DNA from 2 places in the Streptomyces sp. HUAS TT7 genome. Region 1 is predicted to be linked to the other one. Evidence: predicted binding sites of a transcription regulator. Region 1 holds the regulator's gene; the other holds the start of a gene.

The links. Region 1 encodes HspR, which represses chaperone genes until heat shock. Its sites were predicted from a motif close to TTGAGNNNNNNNNNCTCAA; they were not measured.
Region 2: a site for HspR is predicted at 8,484-8,502, ahead of lon (endopeptidase La). Genes of this name have one in related genera too.

The regions. Positions count from the first base shown of each region.
Region 1 covers NZ_CP196175.1:4,608,355-4,623,011, forward strand. Annotated here, with positions in the region: gene ACSHXC_RS20815 (YIP1 family protein) at 1-821, opposite strand, end outside; gene ACSHXC_RS20820 (hypothetical protein) at 919-1,107, shown strand; gene ACSHXC_RS20825 (hypothetical protein) at 1,321-2,388, shown strand; gene ACSHXC_RS20830 ((Fe-S)-binding protein) at 2,495-4,786, opposite strand; gene ACSHXC_RS20835 (NAD-dependent epimerase/dehydratase family protein) at 5,036-5,890, shown strand; gene ACSHXC_RS20840 (MraY family glycosyltransferase) at 5,904-6,944, shown strand; gene ACSHXC_RS20845 (FkbM family methyltransferase) at 6,941-7,708, shown strand; gene dnaK (molecular chaperone DnaK) at 7,856-9,718, shown strand; gene grpE (nucleotide exchange factor GrpE) at 9,718-10,356, shown strand; gene dnaJ (molecular chaperone DnaJ) at 10,402-11,586, shown strand; gene ACSHXC_RS20865 (heat shock protein transcriptional repressor HspR) at 11,588-12,055, shown strand; gene ACSHXC_RS20870 (LuxR C-terminal-related transcriptional regulator) at 12,217-13,191, shown strand; gene ACSHXC_RS20875 (helix-turn-helix transcriptional regulator) at 13,366-14,154, shown strand; gene ACSHXC_RS20880 (helix-turn-helix transcriptional regulator) at 14,160-14,657, opposite strand, start outside.
Region 2 covers NZ_CP196175.1:2,907,808-2,922,464, forward strand. Annotated here, with positions in the region: gene ACSHXC_RS12835 (nitrate- and nitrite sensing domain-containing protein) at 1-2,348, opposite strand, end outside; gene ACSHXC_RS12840 (hypothetical protein) at 2,689-3,474, shown strand; gene ACSHXC_RS12845 (MarR family winged helix-turn-helix transcriptional regulator) at 3,510-3,962, opposite strand; gene ACSHXC_RS12850 (lysozyme) at 4,272-5,105, shown strand; gene ACSHXC_RS12855 (trypsin-like serine peptidase) at 5,233-6,039, shown strand; gene lon (endopeptidase La) at 6,047-8,461, opposite strand; gene ACSHXC_RS12865 (GNAT family N-acetyltransferase) at 8,698-9,381, shown strand; gene ACSHXC_RS12870 (rhomboid-like protein) at 9,449-10,240, opposite strand; gene ACSHXC_RS12875 (spermidine synthase) at 10,490-11,158, shown strand; gene ACSHXC_RS12880 (response regulator transcription factor) at 11,249-11,986, shown strand; gene ACSHXC_RS12885 (HAMP domain-containing sensor histidine kinase) at 11,983-13,173, shown strand; gene ACSHXC_RS12890 (multifunctional oxoglutarate decarboxylase/oxoglutarate dehydrogenase thiamine pyrophosphate-binding subunit/dihydrolipoyllysine-residue succinyltransferase subunit) at 13,455-14,657, shown strand, end outside.

The sequences.
Region 1 (14,657 bases):
CAGCCGAGGATCTGGACCACGCTGTTGTTGCCGCCCAGGAACAGGGCGAGCAGCAGGCGCGGGGCGTCCGTCAGGGACATGATCAGCATGGAGAGGCCCACCGTCGGCTGCCACGCGCCGTCGCCGCCGAGCTGGCGGGCCAGGGTGTGGGTGACCGCGCCGAGGATCAGGCCGCCGACCACGAACACGACGCCGGTGGTGAGGACCACCGGCACCGCCTTGGACAGCGTGGTGCTGATGACGTCCTCGCGGGCCTTGTCGAAGCCGAAGATCGCCAGCATCCCGTAGAGGAACGTGATGATCAGCGCCGGGCCCCACACCGGGTAGTCCCGCATCTGCCAGAACGTCGGGCCCGGCCGCAGCACGATGCCGGACACGAGCTCCTTCCAGTGCAGGCGGGGGCCGCTCGGCGGGGCCGTGACCGCGCCCGCCCGGTAGGTCGCGCCGTCGCCGTACGGGTCCTCGCCGACGCTGAACGCCTGGGTGTGGCCCGGGTTGTTCGCGTACGGGTCCTGGGCGGGGGCGTAGCCCTGCGGCTGACCCTGGTCCTGGTAGTACGGGTCGCCGAAGTACTCCGGCTCGTCCTGCTGCGGGTAGGGCCCCCGGTACTGCGGCTGCCCGCCCCCGTACTGCGGCGGTTGTCCCTGCCCGTAACTCTGCGGTTGCTGCTGTGCGTGCCCCTGCCCATGCCCGTACTGCGGCTGCTGCCGGCCGTCCGGCCACTGTTGTGCCGGTGCCTGCTGCTGCCCTTGTTGTTGCGGTTGCCGCGGGGGGCGGTTGTTGTTGTCCCGGCCGCCGCGTCCGATCCTGAATCCAGCCACGAATCGAACGTACCTGTTCCGCTGGTACGCCAACCGGGGGCCGCCGGAACCGGACGCCTTTGCGGCTGAGCTGTGACATCCCCTAGGGGGAGCTTTCGTGCCGTGCCTCGACGACAACGTCCGCCCGCAGTTCACGATGCGGCTCGTGGACCGGCCCATCGCCGCCGACAAGGACTTCGGCCTGCTGATCGTGCCGGGCGCCGAGCACATCTGCATGGGCTACGAGCACTACGTGACCCGGCGCCGCGGGGGGACTTCCTGTGACTCGGTGGTCGGCGCTCGGTGACGAGGTGAATGCGCAGGGTGTCAATTCCTGACCGTTTTGGTTGAATTCCGAGCGATTTACACGGCCGCGGGCGAAGTAGGAGGAAGCCGTTACATTGCTTACGCATTACCCAAACATCGCACTCGTAGCTTTGTTGATGTCGCCGCCACAAAGGGCCACAGACACGACATAACAAACAGGCTTCACGCTTCTACGTTACGAGGAAGAGCACCCATGCGCGCCACCCGCCGTACCATCCGCACCGCCGCCATCGCCACCGGAGCCATCGCCGCGCTCGCCCTCCCGGCCGGTGCCGCCTTCGCCGACTCGCCCACCACGCCGTCCGACCAGCAGGGCCGGCAGCAGGTGCTGCCCGGCACCGAGGACCCGAAGGACCAGAAGGACCAGGTCCTGCCCGGCCAGGACGACGAGAAGAAGGACGAGTCCAAGAAGGACGAGACCGACAAGGGCGGGAAGAAGGACGAGTCCAAGAAGGATGACTCCAAGAAGGACGACACGAAGAAGGACGTTCGCTCCTTCGTGAAGTCCGTCAAGCTCGCGGACGGTTCGGTCGCCAAGGTCTACAAGCTCGGCCAGAACCACTACGAGGCCGAGATCTGGGCGAACGGCAGCAAGCTCGACACCCTCGTGGCCAAGGGCGCCTCCGCCACCGGTCAGAACAACGGCCTGTACATCGTGCTGAACCCGGACGGCAGCGTGACCTCCTGGGGCGAGGGCGGCAAGAAGGACGAGTCCGAGAAGAAGGACGAGCGCAAGGACGAGCGCAGGAAGGACGAGCGGAAGAAGGGCGACAAGAAGTCCGACGTGATCTCCTCCGTGAAGATCACGATGCCCGACGGCCGCATAGCCAAGCTCATCAAGACGACCGACGGCCCGCGCGTCGAGATCTCCATGCCGAACGGGAACTTCCTCGGCGCCATCGACCTCAAGGACCCGTCGGCCCTCAACGACGGCTGGACCTACAAGATCGTCAACGCCGGCAAGGGTGTCTACAAGTTCGTCGTCATCGACGGCAAGAACGGTGGCAGCAGCTGGGTCTACGACTTCAACGGCAAGCTGATCGAGAAGTACACCGTCCAGAAGGACGGCAAGAAGAAGCAGCAGCCGGTGAAGACCGCCGCCGGCGTCGTTCCCAAGGGCGGCGTCAAGGCCGGTGCCGAGGGCGTCTCCAACACCTCCTCCGACCAGGCGCCGATGATCGCCGCCGGTGGCGGTCTGGCCGCCGCGGGTGCCGCGGGCCTCGGCTTCGCGATGCTGCGCCGCCGCGGCGACCAGCGCTGACGACGCCGGGTACGAGGCACTCCGTCCGGCAGGCCGCGTACAACGGAAAGCGGCCGGTTCCGCCCTTGGGCAGAACCGGCCGCTTCCGTACGTCCGTGAACCGGTGTTACTTCACCGGCTCGGGCTCCGGCGCGTTCTCCGCCTCGGCGGTGCCGGCCGGGTCGACGGGGGTCTTCACCGAGTCGAGGAGCAGCTGCGCCACGTCCACGACCTGGAGGTTCTCCTTGGCCTTGCCATCGTTCTTCTTGCCGTTGACGGAGTCCGTCAGCATGACGAGGCAGAACGGGCAGGCCGTCGAGACGATGTCCGGGTTGAGGGACAGGGCCTCGTCCACGCGCTCGTTGTTGATGCGCTTGCCGATCCGCTCCTCCATCCACATGCGCGCACCACCGGCGCCGCAGCAGAAGCCGCGCTCCTTGTGGCGGTGCATCTCCTGCTGGCGCAGGCCCGGGACGGCCGACATGATCTCGCGCGGGGGCGTGTAGACCTTGTTGTGACGGCCCAAGTAGCACGGGTCGTGGTAGGTGATCAGACCGTCGACCGGGGTGACCGGGACCAGCTTGCCCTCGTCGATGAGGTGCTGGAGCAGCTGCGTGTGGTGGATGACCTCGAACTCGCCGCCCAGCTGCGGGTACTCGTTCGCGATCGTGTTGAAGCAGTGCGGGCAGGTCGCGACGATCTTCTTCGCGGACTTCGGCTTCTTGGTCGCCGGGTCCTCATCGTCTTCCCCGTACGCCATGTTCAGCATGGCCACGTTCTCCTGGCCGAGCTGCTGGAACAGCGGCTCGTTGCCGAGGCGGCGGGCCGAGTCACCGGTGCACTTCTCGTCGCCGCCCATGATCGCGAACTTGACGCCCGCCATGTGCAGCAGCTCCGCGAAGGCCTTGGTGGTCTTCTTCGCCCGGTCTTCGAGGGCGCCCGCGCAGCCGACCCAGTACAGGTAGTCGACCTCGGTGAGGTCCTCGATGTCCTTGCCGACGATCGGGACCTCGAAGTCGACCTCCTTGGTCCACTCGACGCGCTGCTTCTTGGCGAGCCCCCAGGGGTTGCCCTTCTTCTCCAGGTTCTTGAGCATCGTGCCCGCCTCGGACGGGAACGCGGACTCGATCATCACCTGGTAGCGGCGCATGTCGACGATGTGGTCGATGTGCTCGATGTCGACCGGGCACTGCTCGACACAGGCGCCGCAGGTGGTGCAGGACCACAGGACGTCCGGGTCGATGACGCCGCCCGCGGCGAAGCCGCTGTCAGATGCAGCCTCGACGGTGCCGATCAGCGGGCGCTCGGCCTCCGCGAGGGCGGCCGCCGGGACGTCCTTGAGCTGCTCCTCGGTCGCCTTCTCGTTGCCCTCCATGTCCTTGCCGCCACCGGCCAGGAGGTACGGGGCCTTGGCGTGCGCGTGGTCGCGCAGGGACATGATCAGGAGCTTGGGGGAGAGCGGCTTGCCCGTGTTCCAGGCGGGGCACTGCGACTGGCAGCGCCCGCACTCGGTGCAGGTGGAGAAGTCGAGGATGCCCTTCCAGGAGAAGTGCTCGATCTGCGAGACGCCGTAGACGTCGTCCTCGCCCGGGTCCTCGAAGTCGACGAGCTTGCCGCCGGAGGCCATCGGCTGGAGCGCGCCGAGGGCGACGCCGCCGTCCGACTCGCGCTTGAAGAAGATGTTGGGGAAGGCCAGGAAGCGGTGCCAGGCGACGCCCATGTCGGTCTTGAGCGCGACCGTGATCATCCAGATGAACGACGTCGCGATCTTCAGACCCGCGAAGAAGTACGTGAGGTTCTGCAGCGTGGACAGGTCCATGCCGCGGAACCAGGCGACGACCGGGTACGAGACGAAGAACGAGGCCTCGTAGCCGTCGACGTGGTGCTGGGCGCCCTCCAGCGCGTGCAGCGTGAAGATGCAGATGCCGACGATGAGGATGACGGCCTCGACGAAGTACGCCTGGCCCGTGTTGGAGCCCGCGAACCGGGACTTGCGGTCCGGCCGGCCCGGCCGGTTCAGCTGCCGGATGACGATGAGCGTCAGGATGCCGAGCGCGGTCATCGTGCCGAGGAACTCGACGAACACGTTGTACGGCGCCCAGTCGCCGATGACCGGCAGGATCCAGTCGGCCTTGAAGAGCTGGCCGATGGCGTTGACGATCGTCAGGAGCAGCGAGAAGAAGCCCACGGCCACGAACCAGTGCGCGACGCCGACGATGCCCCACTTGTTCATGCGGGTGTGGCCGAGGAACTCCTTCACCACGGTGACCGCACGCCGGTAGGGGTCGGCCGTGCGGGTACCGGCCGGCACGGCCTGGCCGAGCCGCACGAAGCGGTAGATCTGCACGAGGGCACGGCCGAACAGCGCTACGCCGACCGCGATTAGGACCAGCGACACGATGATCGCGGCGAGTTGCATGAGGGGGCTCCTCGGGCCTGCGAGGTGGGTTACGGGGACGGGCCCGGACGCATTACTAAGCAGTAACTTATCCAGTCCACCTGAGCGTACCCACTTCTACCGCCGCACTGTAGCCGCGCAAGCGGTGATCTGTGTCGCTCAGCGTGCCCTTGGTCGGTGCCGGATATCCATCGTGTTATTCACCACATATGCGGACATAACAAACTAACTTGTTGTCCGCAACGTCGGCCGAACCGAATGGGCGTCCCCATGCCAGCTCCCGCCACGTACCTCGTCACCGGTGGTGCCGGATTCATCGGCTCGCACCTCGCCGATGCGCTGCTAGGCCAGGGCCACACCGTGCTCGTGCTCGACGACCTGTCCACCGGCGCCCGCGCCAACCTCGCCGCCGCCTGGTCCGATCCGCGGCTGCGCTTCGTGCGCGGCTCGGTCCTGGACGAGCGCCTGGCCGACGAACTCACCGCCTGCTGCGACACCGTGGTCCACCTCGCGCCCGTGACCGGTGCCATCGGCGCGGCCGCCCTGCGGCACGGCAGACGGCTCGTGATCGCGGCGGCGGACGGCCGCGGCGAGGCGGCCTCCGGCGCCACCGTCGTACGCCACGGCGACACCGTCGGGCCGCGCCAGTCGCCCGGCCACGCGACCCTGCTGACCCGGCTCGTGCGCCGGGTGGTCGCGGGCGATCCCCTGGTGGTGCACGGCGACGGCACCCGCGGGTGCCGCTTCCTCGACGTCGCCGACGCCGTCGACGCGCTGCTCGCCCTGCTCGACCGTCCCGGCGCGGCGGGCGCCGACTTCGACATCGCAGGCAGCGAGGAGATCACCGTGATGGCCCTGGCCGAACGCACCCTGGCCCGCGGCGGCGGCACGTCCGCCGTCCGCCACTACCCGTACGTCGTCGACCGCGTCCCGCACGAGGCGTACGCGAAGCACGTCCGGCCCTTCGACACGGCGCCGCTGCGCGAGCTGACCGGGTGGCGGCCGGCCCGCTCCCTCGACGACATCCTGGACGCGGCGATCGCCCGGGCCCGCGCCGAAGCCCCCGTCGTCCCGCCCGGCCTCCGAGAGCCCGCCGCGTCGCCGGCCGGGCAGCACCTCGGCTGAGGGGGCGGCCGACATGCTGCACGGGCTCGCGGCCGCGACGTCGGCCGTCGTGGTGACCGCTCTGCTCGCCGCCCTGATCCGCGCCGTGATGCTGAAGTTCGGCCGCAAGGGCGGCGACGTCACCCCGCACCTGGGCGGCATCGCCGTCTGTCTCACCACCCTCGGGGTGGCCTGCGCGGGGCCGGTGCTCGACATCGCCGAGCTCGGCGAGGGGGTCGCGCCGCTGCTCGCCGCGTCCGGCGCGGTCGCGCTGATCGGCCTGGTCGGTGACCTGTGGCCGCTGGGCGCACGGGTCCGGCTCGTGGTGGAGGCGGCCGCGGCGACCGCCGTCGTCACGCTGGCCGGGCTCTCGCCGGGCGCGGGGGCGCTCGCGGTGCTGTGGATCGTCTTCGTCACCCACGCCTTCCAGCTCCTGGACAGCTCCGACGGCGCGATGGGCGCGGTCGCCGCCGTGACCGCGCTCGGCCTCGCGGTGTGCGCGATCGCCGAGGGGCGCCCCGGGCACGGGCTGCTCCTGAGCGTGCTGGCCGCCGCGCTGACCGGGTTCCTGCTGCACAACTGGTACCCGGCCCGCATCCATCTCGGCGACTGCGGCTCTCTGTTCACCGGGTTCCTGCTCGCCTCCTCGGCGGTCGCCGTGCACACCCGGGAGCCCGGCGCGCAGACCTGTGCCGAGCTCTTCGCGCTGACCCTCGTCGTTCTCAGCGACACCCTGCTCGTGCTGGTCTCGCGGCGCCGCGCGGGCCGCCCGATACTGCGCGGGGGCGGCGACCACATCGCCCACCGGCTGCGGAAGATGGGGCTCAGCACGCAGGGCGCGGCCGTTGTCCTCGGTGTCGCGGCCCTTGCCGCCACGCTGGTCGGCCTCCAGATCCACGACGGGCGCATCGACCCGGTCGCGGCGCTGCCGCTGGGTCTCGTCGTGCCCGTCGCGGTCGTGCTGCTCCTGCGGGTGCCGGTGTACGGGGACGCCGCTCGCCGCCGCGCCCCGCACGCCCGCACCCCCAACGAGAGCGCCGGCGCTCCCGTCGACCTCGCGGGAGGCCGAGGATGAACCCGTTCCGGGCACTCCGGCGCCCCGCACACGCCGCGATGCGCTGGTTCGGCATCGACGTGGGCCGCCACCACCCCGGCGACCGCGAACTGGTCCGCCTGCTCGCCCGGTACGAGATCGACCTGGTCCTCGATGTCGGCGCGTACCGCGGCGACTTCGGCGCGATGCTGCGCGAGGCCGGCTACCGCGGCCGCATCGTCTCCTTCGAGCCGCTGCGCGAACCCCGCGCCGAACTGCGCCACCGCGCGGCCTCCGACCACACCTGGAGCGTGCTGCCGTACGCGCTCGGCGACCGCACCGGCCAGGCCACCCTCAACGTCTCCGGCGACTTCGGCCCCGCCAGCTCCCTGCTCCCGATGCTGCCCCGCCACCCCCGCACCGTGCACACGGGCAAGGCCATCGTGGAGACCCGGCGCCTGGACGGGCTCTGGGAGCAGCTCGTCGCCCCCGGCGAGCGGGTCTTCCTCCATCTGGACGTGCAGGGGTACGAGGCTCAAGTCCTGGGCGGCGTCGGGGAGTTCGGGGACGAGATCTGCGGCGTGCGGATGGGGGCGCCGCTGGTGCCGCTCTTCGCGGGCGGCCGGCTCTTCGACGACCTGCTCGCGCTGGCCCGGGAGCGGCTGGGCCTGACCCTGATGTCCCTCGCGCCGGGCCTCACCGACCCGAGCGACGGCCGGATGCTGCGGTGCGACCTGGTTCTGCTGAGGGAGGGGGCCCTCGACCCGTCGGGGCGGGTGCCGGTGCCTGCGGCGCGGGCGGAGTAGCGGGATTTCAGCCGGCCGTGGACAGGCCGGGCGCACCTAAGCGCAACATAAAAGTTGAGTGCCCTAGACTCAGCTCTGTTGACCGGGCGGGACGGATGGTGCATTCTTGAGCCAGTTCCACTCAAGTAGTCAGCAGGAGGAATCGAAATGGCACGTGCGGTCGGCATCGACCTGGGCACGACTAACTCCGTCGTCAGCGTTCTTGAAGGCGGCGAGCCCACCGTCATCACCAACGCAGAGGGCGCCAGGACCACGCCGTCCGTCGTCGCCTTCGCGAAGAACGGCGAGGTGCTGGTCGGCGAGGTCGCCAAGCGCCAGGCGGTCACCAACGTCGACAGGACCATCCGCTCGGTCAAGCGCCACATGGGCACCGACTGGAAGATCGAGCTCGACGGCAAGAGCTTCAACCCGCAGCAGATGAGCGCCTTCATCCTGCAGAAGCTGAAGCGCGACGCGGAGGCCTACCTCGGCGAGAAGGTCACCGACGCGGTCATCACCGTGCCGGCGTACTTCAACGACTCCGAGCGCCAGGCGACCAAGGAGGCCGGCGAGATCGCGGGCCTCAACGTCCTGCGCATCGTCAACGAGCCGACGGCCGCCGCCCTGGCCTACGGTCTCGACAAGGACGACCAGACCATCCTCGTCTTCGACCTCGGTGGCGGCACCTTCGACGTGTCCCTCCTGGAGATCGGCGACGGCGTCGTCGAGGTGAAGGCCACCAACGGTGACAACCACCTCGGTGGTGACGACTGGGACCAGCGCGTCGTCGACTACCTGGTCAAGCAGTTCCAGTCCGGTCACGGCGTGGACCTGTCCAAGGACAAGATGGCCCTCCAGCGCCTCCGCGAGGCCGCCGAGAAGGCCAAGATCGAGCTGTCCTCGTCCACCGAGACCTCGATCAACCTGCCCTACATCACGGCGTCCGCCGAGGGCCCGCTGCACCTGGACGAGAAGCTCACGCGCGCCCAGTTCCAGCAGCTGACCAGCGACCTCCTGGAGCGCTGCAAGACGCCGTTCCACAACGTCATCAAGGACGCGGGCATCCAGCTCTCCGAGATCGACCACGTCGTTCTCGTCGGCGGTTCCACCCGCATGCCGGCCGTCGCCGAGCTCGTCAAGGAGCTGACCGGCGGCAACGAGGCCAACAAGGGCGTCAACCCGGACGAGGTCGTCGCCATCGGCGCTGCCCTCCAGGCCGGTGTCCTCAAGGGCGAGGTCAAGGACGTCCTGCTCCTCGACGTCACCCCGTTGTCCCTCGGCATCGAGACCAAGGGAGGGATCATGACCAAGCTCATCGAGCGCAACACCACGATCCCGACCAAGCGGTCCGAGATCTTCACGACGGCCGAGGACAACCAGCCGTCCGTGCAGATCCAGGTCTACCAGGGCGAGCGCGAGATCGCGGCGTACAACAAGAAGCTCGGAATGTTCGAGCTGACCGGTCTGCCGCCGGCCCCGCGCGGTGTCCCGCAGATCGAGGTCGCCTTCGACATCGACGCCAACGGCATCATGCACGTGACCGCGAAGGACCTCGGCACGGGCAAGGAGCAGAAGATGACCGTCACCGGCGGCTCCTCGCTGCCGAAGGACGAGGTCAACCGCATGCGTGAGGAGGCCGAGCAGTACGCGGAGGAGGACCACCGCCGCCGCGAGGCCGCCGAGAGCCGCAACCAGGGCGAGCAGCTCGTCTACCAGACCGAGAAGTTCCTCAAGGACAACGAGGACAAGGTCCCGGGCGAGGTCAAGACCGAGGTCGAGGCCGCCGTCGCCGAGCTGAAGGAGAAGCTCAAGGGCGAGGACTCGGCGGAGATCCGCACCGCCACGGAGAAGGTCGCCGCCGTCTCGCAGAAGCTGGGCCAGGCCATGTACGCCGACGCCCAGGCCGCGCAGGGTGCGGCCGGCGCCGCTCCGGGTGCCGAAGCCCCGAACATGTCGAAGGAAGACGACGTGGTCGACGCCGAGATCGTCGACGACGAGAAGCCGCGTGACGCGAAGGGCGGCGCCGCCTGATGTCTGAGGAGACCCCGGGCTTCGAGGAGAAGCCCGACGTCCCCTCCGGCGCTCAGGAAGACGCCGAGCCGAAGGCCGCCGACTCCTCCGAGGAGGGGAAGGCGGCCCCGGCCGGGGACGCGGCCAAGGAGATCGCTCTGCAGGCTCAGCTGGACCAGGCCCAGACGGCGCTCACCGAGCGCACCACGGACCTCCAGCGGCTGCAGGCCGAGTACCAGAACTACCGCCGTCGCGTGGAGCGGGACCGCGTCACGGTCAAGGAGATCGCCGTCGCAGGCCTCCTGACCGAGCTGCTGCCCGTGCTCGACGACATCGGCCGGGCCCGTGAACACGGCGAGCTGCAGGGCGGCTTCAAGTCGGTGGCCGAGTCTCTTGAGACGGTCGCCGCGAAGATGGGCCTGCAGCAGTTCGGCAAGGAGGGCGAGCCCTTCGACCCGACGGTCCACGAGGCCCTGATGCACAGCTACGCGCCGGACGTCACCGAGACGACCTGCGTGGCGATCCTGCAGCCGGGCTACCGGTTCGGCGAGCGTACGATCCGCCCCGCGCGGGTCGCGGTGGCCGAGCCCCAGCCGGGCGCGGCCGCCAAGGAAGAAAAGTCGAGCGACGAGGAGAGCGGTGGCCCCGACAAGGGCTGACGCAGCGGTCATTGAAGAAGTGATCGTCCGGGAGGAGGGACGTCGATGAACACGAAGGACTTCGTCGAGAAGGACTACTACAAGGTTCTCGGCGTCCCCAAGGACGCCACCGACGCAGAGATCAAGAAGGCGTACCGCAAGCTCGCGCGCGAGAACCACCCCGACGCCAACAAGGGCGACGCCAAGGCGGAGGAGCGCTTCAAGGAGATCTCCGAGGCCAACGACATCCTCGGCGACCCCAAGAAGCGCAAGGAGTACGACGAGGCGCGCGCCCTGTTCGGCAACGGCGGCTTCCGGGCCGGTCCGGGCGCGGGCGGCGGCAGCTTCAACTTTGACCTGGGCGACCTGTTCGGCGGGCAGCAGCCGGGCGGCGGCGCAGGGGCCGGCGGCTTCGGCGGCGGGCTCGGCGACGTGTTCGGCGGCCTGTTCAACCGGGGCGGCGCGGGCACCGGCACGCGCACCCAGCCGCGCCGCGGGCAGGACCTGGAGTCCGAGGTGACGCTCAGCTTCACCGAGGCGGTCGACGGGGCCACCGTCCCGATCCGGCTGTCCAGCCAGTCCCCCTGCAAGGCCTGCTCGGGCACCGGCGACAAGAACGGCACGCCCCGCGTGTGCCCGACCTGTGTCGGCACCGGCCAGGTCTCGCGCGGCTCGGGCGGCGGCTTCTCGCTGACCGACCCGTGCGTGGACTGCAAGGGCCGCGGCCTCATCGCCGAGAACCCGTGCGACGTCTGCAAGGGCAGCGGCCGGGCGCGTTCCTCGCGCACCATGCAGGTCCGCATCCCGGCGGGCGTCAGCAACAGCCAGCGGATCCGGCTGCGCGGCAAGGGCGCGCCGGGCGAGCGGGGCGGTCCGGCGGGCGACCTGTACGTCGTGGTCCACGTCGACGCGCACCCGGTGTTCGGCCGCAAGGACGACAACCTCACCGTCACGGTGCCGGTCACCTTCACGGAGGCCGCCCTCGGCGCCGAGGTCAAGGTGCCCACCCTCAGCGGCCCGCCGGTGACCCTGAAACTGCCCGCGGGCACCCCCAACGGCCGTACGATGCGGGCCCGCGGCAAGGGCGCGGTCCGCAAGGACGGCACCCGGGGCGACCTGCTTGTCACGGTCGAGGTGACCGTGCCGAAGGAACTGGACGACAAGGCCCGCGAGGCCCTGGAGACCTACCGCGAGGCGACTGCGGGCACCGATCCGCGGGCAGAACTGTTCCAGGCCGCGAAGGGAGCATGAGATGGACCCCCGCCAGCGTCGACAGCCCCAATTTGCTTCTAGGGCTTACGAGTTGAACGAAGAGACGCCGGTGTACGTCATCTCGGTGGCGGCCCAGCTCTCGGGCCTCCACCCGCAGACCCTGCGGCAGTACGACCGCCTCGGCCTGGTCTCGCCCGACCGCACGGCCGGGCGCGGCCGGCGCTACTCGGCCCGCGACATCGAACTGCTCCGTACGGTGCAGCAGTTGTCGCAGGACGAGGGCATCAACCTGGCGGGCATCAAGCGCATCATCGAGCTGGAGAACCAGGTCGCCGCCCTCCAGGCCCGGGTCGCCGAGCTGTCCTCCGCGGTCGAGGGCGCGGCCGTCGCCATGCAGCAGCGCGAGGCCCAGGTGCACGCCTCCTACCGGCGGGACCTGGTCCCGTACCAGGACGTCCAGCAGGCCAGCGCGCTGGTCGTCTGGCGCCCGAAGAGGTCGTCGGAGTAGCCCGAGGTCGGGCCGACTCCTCCACGCGTCCGACAAGGCCCGCTGTCCCCTTCGGGGGCGGCGGGCCTTTCGCGTTCGGCGATCACCCGGCGATCACCATGAACGCGGGGCCCGATGGGGATAAGGTCATCGGGCTCGGTCGCAGGGAGGCGGGGGAGAGCATGTCTGAGCAGGTGGCGCATCCGCATGGCGCGGACCGGCTGTGCGCGGCCGGGGAACGGGCGTACGCGGACGCGCTGCGCGCCGGACGCCTCGCGCGCGAGGCCGCGGGCGACGCCACCTGCCTGATCGACCTCGGCCTCCTGCACCCCGACCCGTGCGCCCCCGAATGGCTCCTGCCGACCTCCCCGCAGGCGGTGATGGCACGGCTGCTGCGCGGCATCCACGAGGACATCGCGGCGAGCCAGGCCCGGACGGGCGTGGTGGCGGCGGCATTCGAGCGCTTCGCCGCCCTGGACGCGCCCGCGCCGGCCGGCACCGAGGCCATCCGCGTCCTGGACGGCATCCCCCGCATCAACGCGGCCATCGACGACGCGATCGCCGGCTGCGCCACCGAGGCGCTCACCATCCAGCCCCGCGGCATCCGCCCCGAGCACGTCCTGTCGCAGGCGCTGCCGCGGGCCCTGGACATGGTGGGGCGCGGGGTGCGCATGCGCACCCTGTACACCCATGTCGCCCGCTACGGCACCGGTCTCACCGACTACCTGCACCAGCTGGAGGGCCGCGCGGTCGAGGTGCGCACCCTCGACGAAGTCACCGACCGCCTCCTCCTGTTCGACCGTACGGTGGCGATCATCCCGGCCGCCGCGGACGACAGCAGCGCCCTGGAGCTGCGCCACCCGGCGCTCGTCGAGTACCTCGCGACCGTCTTCGAGCGGCTGTGGCGGCTCGCGGTGCCGCTGACCGAGGCCGTGCCCGCGGCCACCGACATCGAGGGCGTCACGCACCGGGAGCGGGTCATCGCGGCGCTGCTCGCCGAGGGCCACCAGGACGCGGTGATCGCCCAGCGGCTCGGCATCAGCGTGCGCACCTGCCGCCACCACATCAGCCGCCTCGCCGACGTGCTCGGCAGCAGCAGCCGCACCCAACTCGGCGTCCGCATCGCCCAGTTGGGCCTCGATGCGCACCCTCGGTAATCCACGGCGTACGCAACATGTGGACATGTCGAGCTTTATTCCACCTCCAGTTGATGCAGTGCAGCAACATGATGGTGGTGGCCCGGCGGCTCCCGATGCATCGTGGTGTTCAGAATGAACAGCTCAACTCACGGGGATGCAGGGCCGGGGGGCGGCGAGGTGGACGCCGCTGCCGTGGCTCTCCTTGTGCGCGGCATCCACGACGGCCTGGCCGACACGCGGCACCGCGCGGGCCGGATCGCCGAGGCCTTCGAGCGGTACGCGTCGATCGGCCCGTGTGCCCCCGAGCCCTGCGCGGCCGTGCGGGTGCTCGACGGCTTCGACGAGATCGACGCGGCCATCGCCGCGGCCTCGGCCGCCTGCACCACCGAGATGCTGACCGTGCAGCCCGAGGGGATCCGCTCCCCGAGCATCCTGGCGCACGCCTCGACGCGGGACCCGGCGCTTGTGGACCGCGGCGCGCGGATGCGCACCCTGTACACGCACGTCGCCCGCTACGGGCAGGCCCTGACCGCCTACCTGGAGCGGCTCGGCGACGGCGCCGAGGTGCGCACCCTGGACGAGGTCACCGACCGGATGATGGTCTTCGACCGCACGGTGGCGTTCCTGCCCGCGAACCCCGAGCGCACCAGCGCCCTGGAGCTGCGCCAGCCCGCCCTCGTCGGCCACCTGGTAACGGTCTTCGAGTGCCTGTGGAACCGGGCGGTCCCGCTCGCCGAACCCGTACCGGCCGCGACCGGCATCGCCGGCATCACGCACCGCGAGCGGGTCATCGCGGCGCTGCTCGCCGAGGGCCACCAGGACGCGGTCGTCGCGCAGCGGCTCGGCATCAGTGTGCGCACCTGCCGCCACCACATCGGCCGCCTCGCCGAGGCGCTCGGCTCCTCCAGCCGCGCACAGCTCGGCGTCCGTATTGCCCGGGCCGGCCTCGGCGGCCCCGCGCACCCGGTCGCCCCGCGGTGACGGCTTCAGGCGTCTTGGTCCAGGATGCCGGACTGTGCGATGAGGAAGCCGAGTTGGGCCCGGCTTCCGCTGCCGAGCGCGGCCGCCAGCTTGGCGATGTGCGCGCGGCAGGTGCGTACGTTCATGCCGAGGCGGCGGGCGATCGCCTCGTCCACGTGGCCCTCCACCAGAAGCTTGGCGATGGAGCGCTGGACGCCGGTGATGCCGGCCGTCTCCAGGTGGTAGGGCACCTCGTCGTCCCAGGGGGTGGCGTACTGCCAGAACTGGTCGAAGACGCCCACCAGGTACTGCACGAGCCCCTCGTGCCGCAGTTCCAGGGCGACTTGGCGGTCGCTGCGCGCGGGGATGAAGGCGACCTTGCGGTCCATGATGATGAGCCGGTCGATGATCTCCTCCAGGGTGCGCACCTCCAGTCCGTACGGAGCGATCCGTTCCACGTAGCCGATGGTGGCGGAGTGGTGGCGGGCGGTGTGCTGGTAGAGGGTGCGCATCTCGACGCCGCG
Region 2 (14,657 bases), 1.7 Mb from region 1:
TGCGCGGGCTCCGGCTCGGGCCCCGGCTCCGGATCGTCCTCGGCCTCGGGCTCGGCCTCGGCGGGCCGGGGCTCGGGGAGCCGCATCTCGAAGGTCGGCTGGTCGAGCGGGACGTCGTCGGGCTCGGCGGGCTCTGTGGGCTCTGTGGGCTCGGCGGTCTCTGTGGGCTCGACCGGCTCCGGCGTGGCGGGCCTGGCCACCTCGCCCGAGCGCTCCGTACGCTCCGGCAGCACATTGGAGTTGGCCTCGGCCAGCGCGCCGGGCAGCGTGAAGCGCGGGGCGCCGCCCTGCACCGTGTGCGGCGCGGCCGCCGGCGGGGTGGTCGGCAGGATCGCCTCGGGCAGCACCACGACCGCCGCGACGCCGCCCCGCTTCTGCTCCCGCAGCTCGATGCGCACGCCGTGCCGGTGCGCGAGCAGCGCCGAGACGTGCAGGCCGAGCCCGCCCGCCTCGGTGCCGGGCTCGCCGGGTTCGTACGACGCGGGGTCGTCGAGCCGCCGGTTGAGCTCGGCGCGCCGCTCCGCGGGGACGCCGATGCCCTCGTCCTGGACCGAGAGCATGATCTCGCCGCCCTCCAGCTGCCAGCCGGAGAGCTGCACTTGGACGTCCGGCGGGGAGAAGGAGGTGGCGTTCTCCAGGAGCTCGGCGACCAGGTGGCTCAGGTCGTCGGCAGCGAATCCGGCGACCTGGGCGTGCGGCGGCAGGGCCTGGATGACGACGCGCTCGTACCGCTCGATCTCGCTGACCGCGGCCCGCATGACGTCGACGAGCGGGACCGGGCCCGGGTGGTTGTGGTGGTGCTCGGTACCGGCCAGGACCAGGAGGTTCTCGCCGTGGCGGCGGATGACGGTGGCCAGGTGGTCGAGCTTGAAGAGGACGGCGAGCTGGTCCGGGTCCTGCTCGCGCTCCTCCAGGCTCTCGATCACGGCGAGCTGCCGCTCGATCAGACCGAGGCTGCGCAGCCCCAGATTGACGAAGGCGTGCTTGACGGTGCCCTCGGCCCGCTCAAGGCGCTCGGTCAACTCCCGTACCTGGGCGCGGAGTTCGTCCTTCTCGGCGGCGAGCCGGGCGAGCCGACCGCGCTGCTTGGCGAGGTCCTCGTCGAGCCCGCCGGCCCGCGTGGACTGCTCGGCGAACTTGTCGTGCAGCTCGTTGAGGTTCCGTACGACCTGGGCGAACTCGTCGTTGCGGCCGGTGAAGCGCACCGGCTCCGCGGCCTCGGGCGCCTCGGCCAGGCGGGCGGAGCCGCGGCTCAGCACGGACAGCGGGCGGGTCAGGCTGCGGGCGGTGGCGGAGGTGACGCCGATGGCGAGCAGCAGCAGCGCGCCGATCAGGCCGACGCGGATCTCCAGGGCGGTGACGTCGTCGTCCCGCAGCTGCTCGAACCGTTTGACCTGCGAGGTGGCGAGGGCGGCCTCGGCGCCGCGCATCCGGTCGATCCGGGCGGACAGCGCGGCGTTCACCGCGTCCGGGTCGGTCTTGCGCTCGGCGGTGCTCAGCTGGGGCTGGTCGGTGAGGCGGGTGAGGAAGCCGTCGGCAGCCTCCACCTCGGGTCCGGTGACGGTGGTGGCGACCTTGTCGCGGGCGTCGGCGCCCGCCGCCTGGTCGAAGTCGGCGAGCGCGGACTGCTCGCGCACGTGCGCCTGCTGGGCGGCCGCGCTGAGCGCGTCCCGCGCCCGGCCCGCGTCGCCGTCGTCCTTCTGTACGTACCTGCCGGTGACCGGGTCGAGCACCTTGGAGGCCTGGCCGGGCGGCACCGAGAGCGCGCCGAGCAGCAGCCCCCGGGTGGCCGAGGCCTGCTCGACGGCCCGCCCGAGCGCGCCCGGCGCCCGCACGGCCTCGGCGGCGCGCGGCGGCGTGCGGTCGGCGAGCTCGTCGGCGACGGCGAGCAGCGTGGCGATCACGTCCGAGTACGCCTTCTGCGCCTCCAGGGCCGTGCCCTTGCCGGTGAGCGCGGTGCGGCGCAGGGCGGGCACGGTGGCGAGGTCGCGCGCGAGGCCCGCGGGGGCGGTGGCGCGGAGCTCGTCGATCTGGCGGTCGACGCGGGCGGCGGGCTCCTTGAGCGCCGCGTCCTTGCCACTGGGCCGGCCGGCCGCGACGTACTGCGTGACGCCGTCCCGCTCGTCGCCCAGCGCGTGGGCGAGGCTGACCGTCTGCTGGTCGAGCTGCGCGAGGGTGACCAGGTGCTGGGAGTCGTTAAGGTCCGCGGAGGCCGCGAACAGGGTGGGCGCACCGGCTCCGAGCACGACGAGGGAGACGACGGCGACGGAGACGACCAGGCGGCTCCGCACCCGTACGGTGCGTGCTGCGCGTGTGCCGTCGTTGCCCCGAGGCCGCTTGTTCTGCACCGGTGCTCTCAATCTTCACTCGTGTTGCCAGTCAGTCCACCAAGGAAGCCAAGGTGACGACTGGTCATGACGAGTAGTCACTGCTCGGCCACCTGAACGAGTGAACATCACTTCGGAGTTGACCATCAACTCCCGCGGAATGCCCGGCCCCGCTCGTGGCGGGCCCCGGTTGGAACTTCCGCGCGGCCTTTGGCAGGATGCCCGCCCACAGCTCGGCGGAGCGGAGCATTCCTCCCGGGTTCGTGCGATTCGCCCACTGGTACAGGCCAATTGACAGGCCGTCCGGTGGCCCTGTGGAGGGCATGAAGGTGGCGTGAAGGCGTCGTGCAGACTGGCGGGTATGCGCATCCACCTGGCCACCGTTCCCGGAGATCCCGCCCGCCCCAACGAGGACTGGGCGGCGACCGCCATGCCCGCTTCGGGCCTGGGCGGCCTGCTCGTCGTCCTCGACGGCGTCACGCCGCTGCCCGGCAACGGCGACTGCGTGCACGACGTGCCCTGGTTCACCGCGCGGCTCGGCGGCGCCCTGACCGAACTGTCGGCTTCACGACGGGATATGACGCTGGACGAGATCCTGGCCGAATCCATTCGGCGCACCGCCGACGCCCACCGCGACACGTGTGACCTTTCTCACCCGCGTACGCCTCAGGCGACGGTGGTCCTGGCGCGTTGGGACTCGGCGGAGCTGGAGTACCTCGTCCTGTCGGACTCGGCACTGCTTCTCGAATCGTCCGACGGCACGGTGCGGGCGGTCCTGGACGACCGGCTCGACCGGGTGCCGCGCTCCTCCCTGGTCAGCGACGCGGTGGCCGACTCCCTCGTCCGCAACAAGGAGGGCGGCTTCTTCACTGCGGCGGCGGATCCGACGGTTGCCGCCCGCGCCGTGACCGGCCGCGAGCCGCTCGCCCCCCTGCGCTCCGTCCTCGCCCTGACGGACGGGGCGACCCGGTGGGTCGAGAAGTTCGGCGAGGGCTCGTGGGGGGACTGCGTCGCACTGGTCCGGAAGGCGGGGCCGGAGGGGTTGGTCGAGCGGGTGCGGGAGCTGGAAACGGGGGACGTGGAGCGGGTGTTCCTGCGAGGGAGCAAGCGCCATGACGATGCGACGGTGGTGGCGGTGGAGCTGTAGCCGCCTGTTCGCGACGCCGGGTGCCGAAGGGCCCCCTACCCCTCCGCCGCCGCGTTCAGCTGGTGCAGCAACCTCGCCAGTTCCGAGATTTCCGCTCGGTCCCAGCCCGCCAGCTTGCGGACGTAGCTCTCGCGGCGGGCGTCGCGCACCCGGCCGAACCGGGTCGTGCCCTCTGCCGTGATGCGGACCAGGGAGGCACGGCCGTCCGCCGGGTCGGGCTCCCGGGCCACCAGGCCCAGGTCCTCCAGGGCGTGCAGCTGGCGGCTCATCGTCGCCTTGCCCACGCCGAAGAACCCGGCGAGTTCGGTGGCCCGCTGCGGGCCCGCCTCGTCCAGGCGCACCAGCAGTCCGTATGCCGCCGGTTCGAGATCGGGGTGGACCTCGCGGGCCATCTCACCGGACGAGGCCCTGGCCCGTCGCAGAAAGACGGCCAGCTCGCGTTCGAGCGCGAGGAACTCCTGGTCCGGACCGTGCACATCGGCTCCCATGCCGTAGGTGTGTCGTGAGGGCACAGTATTTCCCAGCATGCTGTGCGCCCGGCACGCCGAGGGGCCCGTCCCGGCCGGGAGCGGCCGTGACGCCGGGGCCAACGCCGGATGAAAGTTTCTTCCAGGCCACACCGTTCCCGCAGCGTGTCGCCACCATCAAAGGTCTGAACCATCGGCATAACCTGAAGCCTCTTTCGCGCCAGCGGTCTACGTGCGTAGCGTCGACTCTGACATGTCCACAGCGATACGTCGGCATGTCGACCCAGGCCGTCAAGTCCCAAGCCCCACCGAGCCTTTCGGAGGCACGCAATGCCCGTGCACAGATCCGGAACGGCCCGCCGCGGACCCATTGCCGCGGCCGGGATCCTCCTCTCCTCCCTCGCCCTCGTCCTCGGCTCCACCGGAACGTCGGGCGCCGCCGACACCCCGGCCCGCGGCTCCGCGACCCTGGGCATGGGCGTCGCGAAGCACGACGGGGTGGGCGGTCTGCCCGGTGACACCCGTGACGTGCAGACGGTGCAGACCGAGGGTGTGGACACCAGCAGCCACAACGGCAACGTCGCCTGGTCCACCCTGTGGAGCAGCGGCGTGAAGTGGGCCTACGTCAAGGCCACCGAGGGCACCTACTACACCAACCCCTACTTCGCCCAGCAGTACAACGGCTCCTACAACGTCGGCATGGTCCGCGGCGCCTACCACTTCGCGACCCCGGACACGACGGGCGGCGCGGCCCAGGCCAACTACTTCGTGGACCACGGCGGCGGCTGGTCCCGGGACGGCAGGACGCTGCCGGGCGCGCTCGACATCGAATGGAACCCGTACGGCGACGCCTGCTACGGCAAGTCGGAGGCCGGGATGGTCGGCTGGATCCACGACTTCGTCAACCAGTACAAGGCCCGTACCGGGCGCGACGCGGTGATCTACACCGCTGCCAGCTGGTGGAGCGAGTGCACCGGCAACTCCGCCGCCTTCGGCTCCACCAACCCGCTCTGGATCGCCCGCTACAACTCCGACCCGGGCACCCTGCCGGCCGGCTGGGGCTACTACACGATGTGGCAGTACACGTCGTCCGGACCGACGGTCGGCGACCACTCCAAGTTCAACGGGGCGTACGACCGGCTGCAGGCGCTCGCCAACGGCTGACCCGCTCCGCGTCGCATGAGCGGGGCCCCCGGCGCTGCGTAGCCGGGGGCCCTTCCGTGTGCCCGTACGGAGCACGACTCGCACACCTGACCCCATCTCGCGCGCGGCATGAGTAAAGATGGGGGGCATGCGCAGGTTGGGAGTGGTGTTCCGGACAGTGGCCCTGGCGGCGGTCGTCGCGGCCGGCGGTGCGGGGTGCGGCGGGCCCGCGGCCTCGGAACCACAGGCGGAGAGTTCCCCGAGCGCCGCCCCGCAGGCCGCGCAGCCCGCCACCCAGACCAGCGCCGTCCCGGCCGCGAAGGTGGCGTCGGTCGGCGTGCTGGTCAACGGCGACGGCCATTACTGCACGGCCAGCGTGGTGGACAGCCCGCGCGGCAACGTCATCGCCACCGCCGCGCACTGCACGGCCGGCGAGCCGCTCGACTCCCTGGAGTTCGCGCCCGGCTTCTCGGGGGCGGCCAAGGGGACGTATCCGTACGGGAAGTGGAAGGTGCGGGCGGTCCAGGTCGACGACGAGTGGACCGCGGAGCAGAGCGACGCGGTGGACTACGCCTTCCTCACGGTCGCACCGGACGCGCAGGGCCGCAGCGTGCAGAGCGTGGTCGGCGCCTCGACGCCCGAGTGGGGCGCGGGCCCCGACCAGCGGGTCACCGTCGTCGGGTACCCGGAGGAGAACCACAACCCCGACAACCGGCCGGTCATGTGCACCACCGACGTCCACCGGGACCGCGACGAGCCCGCGATGATCCGCATGGAGTGCGGCGGCTTCTGGGTCGGCACGAGCGGCAGCCCCTGGCTGACCGGCTACCGGGGCCCGGACCGACTGGGCAGGATCATCGGCGTGCTGAGCGGCGGCGACACGGACAACGAGTCGACGGCGGCCCTGTTCGACGCGAAGGCCCGCTCGGTGTACGAGCGGGCCACCACGGCGTAGCCGTCACTCAGGCGGCTGCGGCGACGGCCACCTCCGCCGGGGCGAGGGCGATCTCCAGGACCTGGCGGACGTCCGTCACCGGGTGGACCTCCAGCTTCTCCAGGACCTCGGCCGGGACGTCGTCCAGGTCCGCCTCGTTCCGCTTGGGGATCACCACGGTCGTGATCCCGGCCCGGTGCGCGGCGAGCAGCTTCTGCTTGAGGCCGCCGATCGGCAGCACCCGCCCGGTCAGCGACACCTCACCGGTCATCGCCACGTCGGTGCGGACCTGCCGCCCCGAAAGCAGCGAGGACAGCGCGGTGACCAGGGTGATGCCGGCGCTCGGGCCGTCCTTGGGGACCGCGCCGGCCGGGAAGTGGACGTGCACGCCCCGGTCCTTCAAGTCCCCCACCGGAAGCTCCAGTTCGGCCCCGTGCGAGCGCAGGAAGCTCAGCGCGATCTGCGCGGACTCCTTCATCACGTCGCCGAGCTGACCGGTGAGGGTCAGGCCCGCCGCGCCCGTCTCCGGGTCGGCGAGGGAGGCCTCGACGAACAGGACGTCGCCGCCGGCCCCGGTGACGGCGAGGCCGGTGGCCACGCCGGGCACCGCGGTGCGCCGCTCGGCCGGGTCCTGTGCGGACTCGGGCACGTGGTGCGGGCGCCCGATCAGGCTCCGCAGCCCGTCCGGGGTTACGGTGAACGGGAGCTCCTGCTGGTCCAGTTCGTGCTGGGCGGCCACCTTGCGGAGCAGCCGGGCGATCGAGCGCTCCAGGTTCCGTACGCCCGCCTCCCGGGTGTACTCCCCCGCGAGCTTGCGCAGCGAGGCGTCTTCGAGGACGACCTCGCCCGGCTCCAGACCGGCCCGCTCCAGCTGACGCGGCAGCAGGTGGTCCCGGGCGATGACGACCTTCTCGTCCTCGGTGTAGCCGTCCAGCCTGACCAGTTCCATGCGGTCGAGCAGCGCCTCCGGGATGGCTTCGAGGACGTTGGCGGTGGCGAGGAACACCACGTCGCTCAGGTCGAGCTCGACCTCCAGGTAGTGGTCGCGGAACGTGTGGTTCTGCGCCGGGTCGAGGACTTCGAGCAGGGCCGCCGCCGGGTCGCCCCGGAAGTCGGAGCCCACCTTGTCGATCTCGTCGAGCAGCACGACCGGGTTCATGGACCCGGCCTCCTTGATGGCCCGTACGATCCGGCCGGGCAGGGCGCCGACGTACGTACGCCGGTGGCCGCGGATCTCGGCCTCGTCGCGTACGCCGCCGAGTGCGACGCGGACGAACTTGCGGCCCATCGCGTGAGCCACGGACTCGCCGAGCGAGGTCTTGCCGACACCGGGAGGGCCGACGAGCGCCAGAACCGCGCCCCCGCGCCGCCCGCCGACCACTCCCAGGCCCCGGTCGGCGCGCCGCTTGCGCACGGCCAGGTATTCGGTGATGCGCTCCTTCACGTCCTTGAGGCCGGCGTGCTCGGCGTCGAGGATCGCGCGGGCGCCGCGGATGTCGTAGACGTCCTCGGTGGTCTCGTTCCAGGGCAGTTCGAGGACGGTGTCGAGCCAGGTGCGGATCCAGGAGCCCTCGGGCGACTGGTCGCTGGAACGCTCCAGCTTGTCGACCTCCTTGAGGGCGGCCTCGCGGACCTTCTCGGGCAGGTCGGCGGCCTCGACACGGGCGCGGTAGTCGTCGCTCTCGTCCTCCTCGCCGCCGTCGCCGTTGAGCTCGCGCAGCTCCTTGCGTACGGCGTCGAGCTGGCGGCGCAGCAGGAACTCGCGCTGCTGCTTGTCCACGCCTTCCTGTACGTCCTTGGCGATGGACTCGGCGACGTCCTGCTCGGCGAGGTGCTCGCGGAGCTGCTCGGTGGCGAGCTTGAGGCGGGCGACCGGGTCGCTGGTCTCCAGGAGCTCGACCTTCTGGGCGGTCGTGAGGAACGGCGAGTACCCGGAGTTGTCGGCGAGCGCGGAGACGCCCTCGATCTGCTGGACGCGGTCGACGACCTGCCAGGCCCCGCGCTTCTTCAGCCAGTCGGTGGCGAGCGCCTTGTACTCCTTGACCAGCTCGGTCACCTGGCCGGGCAGCGGCTCGGGCAGGGTCTCCCCGACCCGGGTGCCCTCCACCCACAGGGCGGCCCCGGGCCCGGTGGTGCCGGCCCCGATCCGCACGCGGTGGCGGCCCCGGATGAGGGCGCCCGGGTCACCGTCGGAGAGCCGGCCGACCTGTTCGACGGTCCCGAGCACACCGGTCCCGGCATACGTTCCGTCGATCCGCGGCACGAGCAGCACCTGCGGCTTTCCCTGGCCGGACCGCGCGGCGGCCTGCGCGGCCTCGACGGCGGCCCGCACCTCGGCATCGGACAGGTCCAGCGGAACCACCATGCCGGGCAGCACGACCTCGTCGTCGAGCGGCAGCACGGGCAGGTCGGTCGGTGTGTACGCCGTGGACTCGGTAGCCATGATCTCCCCTTCGGCAGTCAAGTTGAGCTATGCCGACTCAATGCAGCTGAGTCGAGGAATGTTCCCCGGGGCGTGTTCGCTCTGAGCGATCACGTGGAGCGGGCCCTGTGACCAGGCCCGGAAACCCTCGGCGACGCCAGCACCAAGCAACGGCGCCCACGCGGACGGGACAAGGACGAACCGAGCCAGTAAGGTTCCTATAGGCAGTGCACCTATTACATACCCAGGGGGCAGCAATGACGTTGACGGCGACAACGGCACCGGATCGAGCCACGATCGGCACGCTGGTGCGGGCCTGGATCGACGGCTGGATCGTGTCGCGAGGGACCTCCGATCCCATCGACCGGCCATGGGGCTGGACGATCGACGCCGGACAGGCCGACCACGTGTCGCGCCATGTGCTCCCGACACCCGCCGAGGCGGATGTCCGCGAGCTGGCGGCCACCACGAGCGCGCCCGGAACGTGGCTGAAGCTGTTCGCCGACGACGACACCGTGCGGCCGTGGCTCGCCGAGGGCTGGCAGTTCGATCAGCCCGGCTACCTGATGACGATCCCGCTGACCGCGGAGCGCCCCGAAGTCCCGGCCGGCTACACCCTCACGACCTGGACCCGGGGCGGCGTGACCCGCGTCCTGGTCCGCACCGCAGAGGGCCACTTCGCGGCCCGCGGCCAGATCGCCCCGACGGGCCCGACAGCGGTGGCCGACCAGATCGAAACCGCCCCCACCCACCAGCGCCGAGGCCTGGGCAGCCTGGTGATGCGCACCCTGCAGAACACGGCGTACGAGTCGGGCGCGACCGAGGGAATCCTGGTCGGCACCCCGGAGGGCCAGGCCTTGTACTCGGCTCTGGGCTGGGAGACGCGCTCGCCGATGGCGAGTCTGTATTTCAGGCCGACGGACAGGCCGACGGGACGGTGATGAGGGCGCGGTGATGAGGGCGCGGCACCCAAAAAAACTCCGGACCGACCGGCGAGGCTGAGGCCCCTCAGCCCGCCGTCCCCGCGTTCCGTACCCGCCGTACCGCCGGCCAGCAGGCCACCCCCACCAGGAGGGCCACCGGGTGGCCCCAGGCCGCCAGCGGTTCCACCATGTCCACCAGGTCGTCCACCAGCAGCACGCCCACCACCGCCAGGGTCGTCCAGCGGAACAGGGGGGCGAGCAGGCCCGTCAGGGCGCCCACCGTGGCCATCAGGCCGAAGCTGATGCCGTAGTCCAGGCGGTGCAGGGAGCTCTCGGGGAGGTGGCCGGCCAGGACCGAGAGGGCCACCGGGACCTCCGTGGCCAGAGTCGCCACGACATGGCCGAGCAGGAAGACGCCCGCCGTGCGCCAGCCGCCGATCCGGCGTTCCAGCGCGGCCAGCACGAAGATGAAGACCACCGCGTACGGGGAGGCGATGCCTCCCGCTATCCACAGGGCGCTCCCGAAGATCGCCAGGACCGGTGTCGTCGACAGGTGGGCCACGTCCGTGCTCGACGCCTGGAGCAGGGTGTCCACCGTGTCCGGATCGCCGTACTCCGTGTACATCGAAGTCACCAGGAGCAGCAACGCGTAGCCGAAGGCGAACGGTGTGGAGGTCGGGGAGGGAAGCAGTCGGCCGGCCCGGGCCGGCAGGCCTCGTACGCCCGGGACAACGGGGGCCGGTGCGGTCACCGCGGTCGCGGGCTCCGGCTTCGGGCGCGGGGCCGGTATCGCCTCCAGTTGCGCGGGTATCGCCTCAAGGGCCGTCGGCAGGGGGCCTTCCGCCGTCGCGGGGCGGCGGGTTTCGAGCGGGTGCACCGGGTGAGGCCCCTTCCCCGGAGCGCGGCAGGTGCGCGCCCCGAATCAAGCCACGCCCGCGTTCTTCGGCCGTGTTCCGTGGTTCGTACTCGCTGATACCTCTCTACAACGGCTCACCTTCCGTGAACGACTCCTGCCCCGTCTATGGCGTGCGCCACACGGGACAACCTTTGACGGTTCCTGAGCGTCGGGGGCGAACGGTCCGCAACTCGCGTGCGCCGCGCCACCGGACCCGGCATCCTCTGCGGCATGGACGACATCGCCACCCTCGACCGGCGCCAGGGACCCCACGGGGAAGTCGTGCTGCGGCAGCGCGGGGCGCATTTCGAGATCATCGCCAACGGGTGCTTCCTCATGGACACTTCGGACGGCCGCTCGGAACGCCTCCTCATCGATGCGGCGTACGACACACTTTTGCCAGCCGCCACCCGGCCCTCCGTTCTCATCGGCGGACTCGGCGTCGGCTTCTCGCTCGCACATGCGGCGCAGGACCCCCGCTGGGGCCAAATCGCCGTGGTGGAGAGGGAACAGGCCATCATCGACTGGCACCGATCAGGTCCACTTGGCGCCATTTCCGGCCCGGCTCTGTCCGATTCCCGTACCCGGATCATCCCTGCCGATCTGGTCGATTACGTACGTACGGCGCAGGAGACCTTCGACGCGCTCTGCCTCGACATCGACAACGGGCCCGACTGGACCGTCACCGAGGGCAACGGCGGACTGTACTCACCGGCCGGACTCGCCCACTGCGCACGGCGGTTGAACCCCGGCGGGGTGCTCGCCGTGTGGTCCGCGCAGCCGTCCGCCGCCTTCGAACAGGCTCTCCGTAATGCCGGATTCACTGGGGTACATACCGAAGAGATCCGAGTTGCCCGGGGCGTCCCTGACGTGGTCCATCTCGGCGTTCGCCCTGCGTAGCCGAGACACGGAAAGTGCCTCTAGTCTCTGACCGACACAGGGGATCACCCCACGGATCCCCGGGCGAGCACAGTCAGGGCGGGGCAACCGATGGAGCAGACACACACCGGCCACAACGGCGTCGCGGCGACCCCCGGCGCCCAGCGCAGGGTGCTGGTCGTCGAGGACGACACGACGATCGTCGACGCCATCGCGGCCCGTCTGCGGGCCGAGGGCTTCCAGGTGCAAACGGCTGTCGACGGCCCCGCCGCCGTCGACACGGCCGAGGCCTGGCAGCCGGACCTGATGGTCCTCGACATCATGCTGCCGGGCTTCGACGGCCTGGAGGTCTGCCGCCGGGTCCAGGCCCGGCGGCCCGTGCCGGTCCTCATGCTGACGGCCCGGGACGACGAGACGGACATGCTCGTCGGACTCGGCGTCGGCGCGGACGACTACATGACCAAGCCGTTCTCGATGCGCGAGCTGGCGGCCCGGGTGCACGTCCTGCTGCGCCGGGTGGAGCGGGCCGCGCTGGCCGCCACCACGCCGCGCACGGGCATACTGCGCCTCGGCGAGCTGGAGATCGACCACGCGCAGCGCCGGGTACGGGTCCGCGGCGAGGACGTCCACCTGACGCCGACCGAGTTCGACCTGCTGAGCTGCCTGGCGAACACGCCGCGCGCCGTGCTGTCCCGCGAGCAGCTGCTCGCCGAGGTGTGGGACTGGGCCGACGCCTCCGGCACCCGCACCGTGGACAGCCACATCAAGGCGCTGCGCCGGAAGATCGGGGCCGAGCGCATCCGTACGGTCCACGGCGTCGGCTACGCGCTGGAGACCCCGGCGCCATGAGCCGGGCCGGAGACCGGGCCCGGCAGCTGCGCGGCAGCGGCGAGCGGCCCGGCTGGGACGAACCCGCCAGGCGCGGCGGGTGGGCCAGGGCCAGGCGCGTCCTGCGCGGCCAGGTCGTGGCGGGGCTCCGGTCGGTCTCCATATCGATCAAGACCAAGCTCGGCACGCTGGTCGTGGTCTCCGTCTTCATCACGACCGGGCTGCTCATGGTGGCCCTGCAGACCCGCACCGAGCTCCGCTTCATCACCGTCTTCTCGGTGATAGCGACCCTGCTGATCACCCAGTTCGTCGCCCACGGGCTCACCGCCCCGCTGGACGAGATGAACACCGTCGCCCGCGCCATCTCGCACGGGGACTACACGCGCCGGGTGCGCGGCGCCGACCGCCGCGACGAGCTCGGCGACCTCGCGGGCACGATCAACCGCATGGCGGACGATCTGGAGGCCGTGGACCGGCACCGCAAGGAACTCGTGGCCAATGTCTCGCACGAGCTGCGCACACCCATCGCGGCACTGCGCGCGGTCCTGGAGAACGTCGTGGACGGCGTCTCCGCGGCCGACCCGGAGACGATGCGCACGGCGCTCAAACAGACCGAGCGCCTGGGCCGCCTGGTCGAGACGCTGCTCGACCTGTCCCGCCTGGACAACGGGGTGGTGACGCTGCGGGCCCACCGCTTCGAGGTGTGGCCGTACCTGTCGGGCGTCCTCAAGGAAGCCAATCTGGCGGCCGCCCAGCGCAAGCTGTCCTCCGGCTCGGGCAACCACCAGCGCGCCGACGTCCACCTCCACCTGGACGTCTCGCCGCCCGAGCTGACCGCGCACGCGGATGCCGAGCGGCTGCACCAGGTAGTGGCGAATCTCATCGACAACGCCGTCAAGCACTCCCCGCCGCACGGCCGCGTGACCGTACGGGCCCGGCGCGGCCCCCAGCCCGAGTCGCTCGATCTGGAGGTCCTGGACGAGGGTCCGGGCATCCCGCAGTCCGAGTGGCACCGGGTCTTCGAGCGCTTCAACCGCGGCGCCGCGCCCTCCCCGCACGGGCCCGGCAGCGACGGCGGTACGGGGCTCGGCCTCGCGATCGCGCGCTGGGCAGTGGATCTTCACGGTGGCCGGATCGGCGTGGCCGAATCCGCACGCGGATGCCGGATCCAGGTCACCCTCCCGGGCACCCCGCGCCAGCAAAGTTGACGTAAAGTTCGAACCGGAAGCAGCCGTTCTGCGTGGTCATCAGCAGAAGTGGTCGTTCAGGGGTGCGGGCCAGGGGGCCGTAGCCGCACTGTCGCATACCCGAAGTGGCTCGCGCAGCAGCGGAACCACGCTTGTTTCCCGCCATTTCACACACCGAAACCCGGGTTTCGGTGTGACTTACACGACTGTGGCATGCCCGGTCTGCACGTCCAGGCCAGGGAGGCGTAGCCTTTATTTCCGCTGTCCATCACCTTGTGAAGCGGAAGAGGGCGGTTACCGCCGTGTCGTCTCAGTCCCCCAGTAATTCGAGCGTCTCGACCGACCAAGACGGGCAGGGCAAGAACCCTGCGGCCGGCTTTGGTGCCAATGAGTGGCTTGTCGACGAGATCTATCAGCAGTACCTCCAGGATCCCAATTCGGTCGACCGTGCCTGGTGGGACTTCTTCGCCGACTACAAGCCGGGTGCCACCGGCACGGCGGACAAGCCCGTTCAGGGTGTTCCCACCGCGGCAGCCGCGGTGGCTGCTCCGGCCGCTCCCGCGAGCCCGGCCCCGGCCGCACCCGCCGCACCGGCACCGGTCACCCCGGCCGCCGCCCCGGCACCGGCCAAGGCGGCCGCTCCGGCCGCTGCCCCGGCTCCGGCGAAGCCCGCGGCCGCCGCCGCGCCCGCCAAGGCCGCAGCCCCCAAGTCCGGTGCAAGCACCGGCTCCACCGGAGCGGCCTTCGCCGCACAGCCTGCTGGGGCCACCGAAGCCCCGGCCGGTCCTGAATTCGTGACGCTGCGCGGCCCCGCCGCCGCGGTCGCCAAGAACATGAACGCCTCGCTGGAGATGCCGACGGCCACGTCCGTCCGCGCCGTCCCGGTGAAGCTGCTGTTCGACAACCGCATCGTCATCAACAACCACCTCAAGCGCGCCCGGGGCGGGAAGGTCTCCTTCACCCACCTCATCGGGTACGCGATGGTGCAGGCGATCAAGGCCATGCCGTCGATGAACTACGCGTTCGTCGAGAAGGACGGCAAGCCGACCCTGGTCAAGCCGGAGCACGTGAACTTCGGCCTCGCCATCGACCTGGTGAAGCCCAACGGCGACCGCCAGCTCGTCGTCGCCGGCATCAAGAAGGCCGAGACGCTCAACTTCTTCGAGTTCTGGCAGGCGTACGAGGACATCGTCCGCCGGGCCCGGAACAACAAGCTGACGATGGACGACTTCACGGGCGTCACCGTCTCGCTGACCAACCCCGGCGGCCTCGGCACCGTGCACTCCGTGCCGCGTCTGATGCCCGGTCAGTCGGTCATCATGGGCGTCGGCTCGATGGACTACCCGGCCGAGTTCCAGGGCACCTCCCAGGACACCCTGAACAAGCTGGGCATCTCGAAGGTGATGACCCTCACCTCGACGTACGACCACCGCGTCATCCAGGGTGCCGCCTCCGGCGAGTTCCTGCGCATCGTCGCCAACCTGCTGCTCGGCGACAGCGACTTC